DNA from 2 places in the Streptomyces sp. NPDC091209 genome. Region 1 is predicted to be linked to the other one. Evidence: riboswitches for the same ligand, from Rfam matches in the RefSeq annotation. Region 1 holds a riboswitch; the other holds the start of a gene.
The links. Region 1 has a riboswitch for thiamine pyrophosphate ahead of thiO (glycine oxidase ThiO). Riboswitches for the same ligand answer to the same signal wherever they lie in the genome.
Positions count from the first base shown of each region.

Region 2: it holds a riboswitch for thiamine pyrophosphate, as region 1 does, so the genes downstream of both, ACIQRL_RS40265 (purine-cytosine permease family protein) here and thiO (glycine oxidase ThiO) in region 1, are expected to answer to the same signal.

Region 1 covers NZ_JBIVVR010000001.1:435,091-438,292, reverse strand. The annotation lists gene ACIQRL_RS01955 (thiazole synthase) at 1-334, opposite strand, end outside; gene thiS (sulfur carrier protein ThiS) at 338-538, opposite strand; gene thiO (glycine oxidase ThiO) at 535-1,701, opposite strand; TPP riboswitch at 1,699-1,812, opposite strand; partial or broken gene ACIQRL_RS01940 (hypothetical protein) at 1,865-2,206, shown strand; gene ACIQRL_RS01935 (VOC family protein) at 2,424-2,696, shown strand; gene ACIQRL_RS01930 (NAD(P)/FAD-dependent oxidoreductase) at 3,033-3,202, shown strand, end outside.
Region 2 covers NZ_JBIVVR010000024.1:81,521-84,722, forward strand. The annotation lists gene ACIQRL_RS40255 (phospholipase) at 1-371, opposite strand, end outside; gene ACIQRL_RS40260 (alpha/beta fold hydrolase) at 520-1,353, opposite strand; TPP riboswitch at 1,795-1,889, shown strand; gene ACIQRL_RS40265 (purine-cytosine permease family protein) at 1,881-3,202, shown strand, end outside.

The DNA of each region.
Region 1 (3,202 bases):
GATCGGGCAGCAGAGTGCGCTCGTCGGCGATGACCTCCAGCTTGACCAGGTCCGTGCCCAGCGCCTCACGCGCCAGCCGGGCGGTCAGCACGGCCTCACCGGCGGTGTAGCAGCCGGCCGTGTTCGGCAGGACGCGGATGCCGAGCCGGTCGAGCACCGACAGGACCGAACCGTGCACGGACGCGTCCACGCGCCGCATCGCGACCGTCGTCAGCTCCGTACCGGACGCCACCAGGGAGCGCTCCAGCACGTCGAGGCTGGGCGCGCCGCCCGTCCCCATGATCAGCCGGGACCCGTAGGTCGTACCACCGAGGACGAAGGGATCGTCGGCCATGGGTCAGCCTCCTTGGACGGCGGTGAGGACTTCCACGCGGTCGCCCTCGGTGAGGGAGGTGGACGACCACTGCGCGCGCGGGACGACGGTTTCGTTCAGGGCGGCGGCCACCCCGGCCGGTGCCGGGGTGAGGGTCGCGACGAGCGCGTCGAGCGCGGTCCCCGCGGCGATCAGCCGCCGCTCCCCGTTGACGACGATGTTCATACGGGCAGCTCCGTGAGGGCGGTGGCGCCGAAGCGCAGGGGGGTGAAGGGGAGGGCCTCGGCGGGGAGTGCGCCGGTGGTCAGGGCGTGGGCCATCGCGTCGCCGGTCACGGGCGTCAGGAGCACCCCGTTGCGGAAGTGACCGGTGGCCAGCAGCAGCCCGTCCAGTGCGGTCGGGCCGAGCAGCGGCGCGTTGTCGGGCGAGCCGGGGCGCAGCCCCGCGCGGGTCTCGGTGAGCGGCAGCTCGGTGATCCCGGGGACCAACTCGTGTGCGTCGCGCAGCAGTTCGTACACACCGCCCGCCGTCACGGTGGTGTCCCAGCCCAGTTCCTCGCTGGTCGCGCCCACCACGAGCTCGCCGTTCTCGCGCGGCACCAGATAGACGTGGCTGCCACGCACCACGGCCCGCACGGTGCGGTTGAGGAAGGGCGCGTACCGCCGCGGCACGGTCAGCCGCAGTACCTGCCCCTTCACCGGGCGCACCGGCGGCACGACGTCATCGGGGACGCCCCTCAACCGCCCGCTGAGGCTGCCCCCGGCGAGCACCACCTGGCCCGCGAGGAGTTCGGTGCCGTCCGTGGTGACCACTCCGGCGGCCCGGTCCCGTACGACCGTCAGACACTCCGCCCACGTCCGGTGCAGCACCACTCCGGCCCGCTCGCACGCCGTGACCAGGGCTCCCGCCAGGCGCCGCGGGTCGATCTGGTGGTCGCCGTCGACCCGCAGACCCCCGCGCACGCCCGGCGCGAGCATCGGCTCCAGACGGCGGCACTCACGGCCGCTCAGCCACTCCGACTCCAGCCCCGAGCGGACCTGAAGGGCGTGCAGTTCCCGCAGATGGGCGCGGTCGTCGGCGTCCAGCGCGACGGCCAGCGTGCCGCACCGGCGATAGCCGAGGTCCTGGCCGGTCGCCTCGGTCAACTCGGTGGCGAAGTCCGGATAGCGGCGCGCGGAGGCGAGGTTGAGACCCAGCAGGGTCTCCTCGCCGAAGTGGAGTTCGGTGACCGCGGCGAGCATCCCGGCCGCGACCTGGGCGGCCCCGCCGCCCGGCTCCGGGTCCACGAGCGCGGTGGTGAACCCGCGTTGCGCGGCCCGCCAGGCCGTCACCAGACCGATGATTCCGCCCCCGATGACGAGGACGTCCGACGAACGTGCAGACGGCATGGGCGTCCAGCCCCTCCCTTCGCCGGCATGACCCGGATCAGGTTCGTACGGTCGGAGGCCGCCCCAGCCTCCCTCTCAGCCCGGTGCGTCCGGGCTCCCGCGAGTGCTTTACGTTGGCCACCCTAGCCCGCCCCCGACCGTCTCAGTAAGGGAGCATCCGACCATGGCGCGACCCCTCGACGGCCTTGTCCTCGTCCCCGTCGCCGACCAGGCGCCGGGCCAGGTGGGCACCCGCACCCGGTTCGCCTACCACGAGCGCGACGGCACGGTCTGGGCCGACTACACGGGCGGCGACATCGTCCGCGGACACCTCGTGGGCACCCGTGAGGGCGACCGCCTCGACTTCCGCTACGTGCAGCTCATGCACGACGGGACCACCGCCTCGGGCCACTGCGTGTCCCTCGTCGTGGAACTGCCCGACGGCCGCGTGCGACTGGAGGAGACCTGGACCTGGGAGTCACGGGAGGGCACGGGGACGAGCGTGGTGGAAGAGCCGCGCGCGACCGATTGTCGTCCCGCTTCTCATGATGGCCACAACGAGACGTACAACACTCAGGTGACCCTTCAGGTCGAGTACCACGGACGCTTCAGCGAGGCCGGAATCGCAGACTCGGGCAACACCGTGATCGACTGCTGAAGTCCGTTCACCCGTAACGGTCTGCCGGATCGATTCGGTAGGCCGTTTTCGGCTTCGGTCGCACAGATGAAGGTGAGACAGCAGCATGCACGTTCATTTTGAAGCATTAGACCCAGAGAAAATGATCAGGTTCTGGGGCGGCATCCCGGGTTGGGGTGGGTGCAGCGTCGGCGAAGCGGAATCTCCGGCTGTGCTACCGGTCGTCACCGTCCTTGTCGGAACGATCGCCGAACAGGTTGAGACGCTGATCGCCAAGGGCGCCTCTCTCGTGAAACCTCACGATTCCATGCAAGCCCTGATGACGGATCCGGAAGGCAACAGGTTCATGGTGGTGCTCGACCCCGATCACGAAGCATGAATGCCCAAAAGGAGCGGCGTACAGCCGCACGACCCTTGGCAGCTCGCTACGCTCGCGCGGCAACGCCCTGGACTCCGACGGCCGTTGCACCCCTGCGGAAACAACCTCCTTACCGGGCCCTGATCTCTACCGGGGTCCCGAGCGGCTTCGGTCGCTGGCGGGGCCGCTGACGTTAGCGGCCCCTCGGGGGCCGAGACCGGGCCGTCTGTGGGCCGTCCGAGGGTGGCCGACCACGACAGGCAACGACAGACGACGAGCGCTTCATCCCCGGTTACCGGGGCGCCGAGTACCCCATTTGCAGGTAAGCGATGCCTGTCACGTGTCTATGGTGATCAGGTGAGCGAGCAGACGCAGGCACAGTCGCAGGGGCCCACGGTACGGAGGGTCGTCGTGGTGGGCGCGGGCATCGCCGGAGTGCAGACCGCGGTCGCCCTGCGCGAGCAGGGCTTCCCGGGCACCGTCACGCTGATCGGCGCGGAGCCGCATCAGCCGTACGACCGGCCGCC
Region 2 (3,202 bases), on a different contig from region 1:
CCAGGGGCCTTGAGCGTGTACTGGTCCGCACCGCTCGGCGTCACCTCCCACGCGGCGTCGGCGCTCGTACAGGCGACGGTACGCGCCTGGTCGCCCGAGCGGCCCAGACAACTGCCCGCGGTGTCGGCGCTTTCGAGGACGAAGGAGGAGCCGATCGGCCGCAAGGTCCACTGCTGGTGATCCTCGTTGCCCTTGGGGTTGTGCTGGACGACCGCGCCCCCGCTGTCGGCGGCGTTCAGTCCTGTGGTGGCGCTCTGGACGTAGTAGGCGCCCGCGACGGGGACTTCGGCGGCGTCGGCGGGCGCGGGGACGGCGAGAACGGTGCTCAGTACGGCGGTGGCGGCGAGCAGGGAGCGTCGGCTCGGTCTCATGGCACGTGATCCCTTCCTGTGGGGAGCATGAGCATGCCATGTTACTGTCGGCGTCAGCGGTTCGGACCGCGTCAACCGTCGTGCCCCGACCCGAGCGCTCGGCGGCGCCCCCGTTTCGGGCCGCCGCCGTTCACCGCTCCGAGCGAGGTCAGACAGTGCCGTAGGGAGTACCGGGGTGCTCGATCCGCGTGGCGAACGCGGTGATGTCGGCGACCACCCGTTCGGGCTGTTCCCAGTGGAGGACGTGGCCGGTGCCCTCGTAGGCGAGGAAGTCCGAGCCGTGAACGGCGTCCAGGATGGTCTGCTGGTCCTCGCGGGGCAGGAGCTCGTCCTGTTCGCCCCAGATGACGAGGGTGGGCACCAGGATGCCCGCGAGGGTCGCGCCGAGATCGGCGTCGAGGAGACCGCGCGCGGTCTCCTTCCAGACGTACGCGGGGAGTTTGAGGTTCTCCTCCACCATCGTCTCGATGAACCCCCGGGCGATCGGGCGGGCCGCCGCGCCGGCCAGGAAGTCCTCGACGAACGCGCGGGGCACGGGATCGGAGAGGCCTTCCAGGGCCTTGGCCGTCCCGGCCACCGCCTGGTTGTCCGCGAGGGTGCCGGGAACGCCGAGCAGAACCAGGCCCGCGATGCGGTCGGGGTAGCTGCCGGCGACGATCCGGGCCGGTACGCCGCCGCTGGACGCTCCGACCAGGATGGCGCGGGAGATGTCGACCGCGTCCAGGAAGGCGACCAGGTCGGAGGCGAAGTCGTCGGGAGTGTAGCCCTCGGCGGGCCGGTCGGCATCGCCGTGCCCGCGCTGCGTGGGCGCGTAGCCGTGCAGGGACGCCGGAAGGCGCCTCAGGAGGGGTTCGAAGGACCACCAGGAGTCGGCCAGACCGTGCACGAAGACGACCGGTGTACCACTGGGGTAGCCGGCTTCGGCGTACGGGAGGGTGGGCCCATACCGCAGTTGCGCTGACTTCAGGGAGATCACGGTCACGGCACTCTGCCTCCTTCCGCCCGGCCACCCGGGTCCGGGAACCCGGGAGCGGAGAGCGAGCGGCGATCACTTCCGACACTACCGAGGGGCGGCGCGCGCCGCGCTGCGAAGGGCCCGGTCGAGCCGCTCGGATGAAGCGGAGCGCAGGGGCGGGCGCTGGTCCGGGTGGGTGACTCCAGGAGGACGGGTGGAGGATCGCCGTCCCGGGCAGACCAGCCCGCCGCCGTCCCGGGCTGACGCGATCCCCCGGTCCCGCGCGTCACGGTCCCGCCTCGTCCCGTACGGACCGAGGGCGGGAACCTCCGCCGTGCACAACGGCCGTCGCACGCAGGACCCGCGGTGCACAACGCCCCTCGCACGCAGGACCCGCCCTGCGCAAGGGCTGTCCTGCGCGGGAGCCGTCGTACCCACCACCTGGGGGATGGGGTTAATGTGTCCGTCGTACCGGACACGGGGTGCCCCGTCCGAGGGCTGAGATCACACCCGTCGAACCTGAACCAGTTCGTACTGGCGGAGGGATGTCTTCCATGCCATTGGCGCATGTTTCCGGCGGGGTGCCCGCCGACGACCGGCCCGCCGTCTTCGACGGCCGGATGCCCTCCGCACCCGGCGACCTGCGGGTGGAGGGACACGGCATCGAGCCGGTCCCCGAGAACAACCGGTACGGCGGCGCCGGGCGCCTGTTCACCGTGTGGTTCGCGCCGAACCTGACGATGACGGGCGTGTTCACCGGCACCATCGGCATCACGCTGGGCCTGGACTTCGGTACCGCCCTCGCGGCGGTCGTCCTCGGGACCGTGCTCGGCGCGCTGCCCACCGCTTACCTCAGCACCTGGGGCGGCCTCACCGGCACCGGCCAACTCCCGCTCGCACGGCTCGCGTTCGGCCGGGCGGTGGTGCTGCCCGGGACGCTCCAGTGGCTGTCCTCGGTCGCCTGGGACGCGCTGATCGGGCTGTTCGGCGGGGACGCGCTGGCGCGGCTGTGCGGCTGGCCGTTCTGGCTCGGCGTGCTCGTCATGATGCTCGCCCAGGGGGCGCTCGGCGTCCTCGGCTACGAAGCCATCCACCGCCTGCAGATCGTCATGACGTTCGTGCTCGCCGTCGCCTTCGCGGTGATCGCCTGGCGCATGCTCGACGGCGTCCATCCCGCCGCGAGCGGGGCCGCGACCGGTGCCGACCGCGCGGGCGCGTTCGTGCTCACCAGCACCATCGCGCTCAGTCTGTCGCTGTCCTGGGCACCGTACGCCGGTGACTTCAGCCGCTATCTGCCGCGCACCACGTCCCGTCCGCGGATGTTCTGGTGCACCCTGCTCGGCCTCGTCGTGTCCTTCGTCGCCGTGCAGGTCCTCGGACTGTGGGGCGCGTCCGTCCTGACCGACCAGACGGCCGCGGGCGTGGACGCGTTGCTGGGCGGCGGGACGGCGGGCGCGTTCGGGCTGCTGGCCGTGGCACTGGCGGCGGTGTGCAGCAACGCGATGAACGACTACAGCGGTTCGCTGGCGCTGCAGACCCTGGGCCTGCGGATCCCGCGCCCGGTGGCCGCCGCCCTGGCCGCCGCGCTCGGCTTCCCGCTGGTGCTGTGGATGCACGCCGCCGACACCACGGCCCGCTTCCAGAACGTGCTGCTGTTCGTGGGCTATTGGATCCCCGGGTTCGTCGCGATCGTCGTCGTCGACTGGATCGCCCGCGGGCGGGAACGCGGCGGCGCCCCGGTCGACGTCGCCGTCGAGATCTCCCGGCCACGCCCGGGATGGCCTTCGCTGGTGGCCTTCGTCGCGGCGTTCGGCGCGGCCGTTCCGTTCATGGACACCGGCCTCTACGTCGGACCGGTGGCCGACGCGCTGCACGG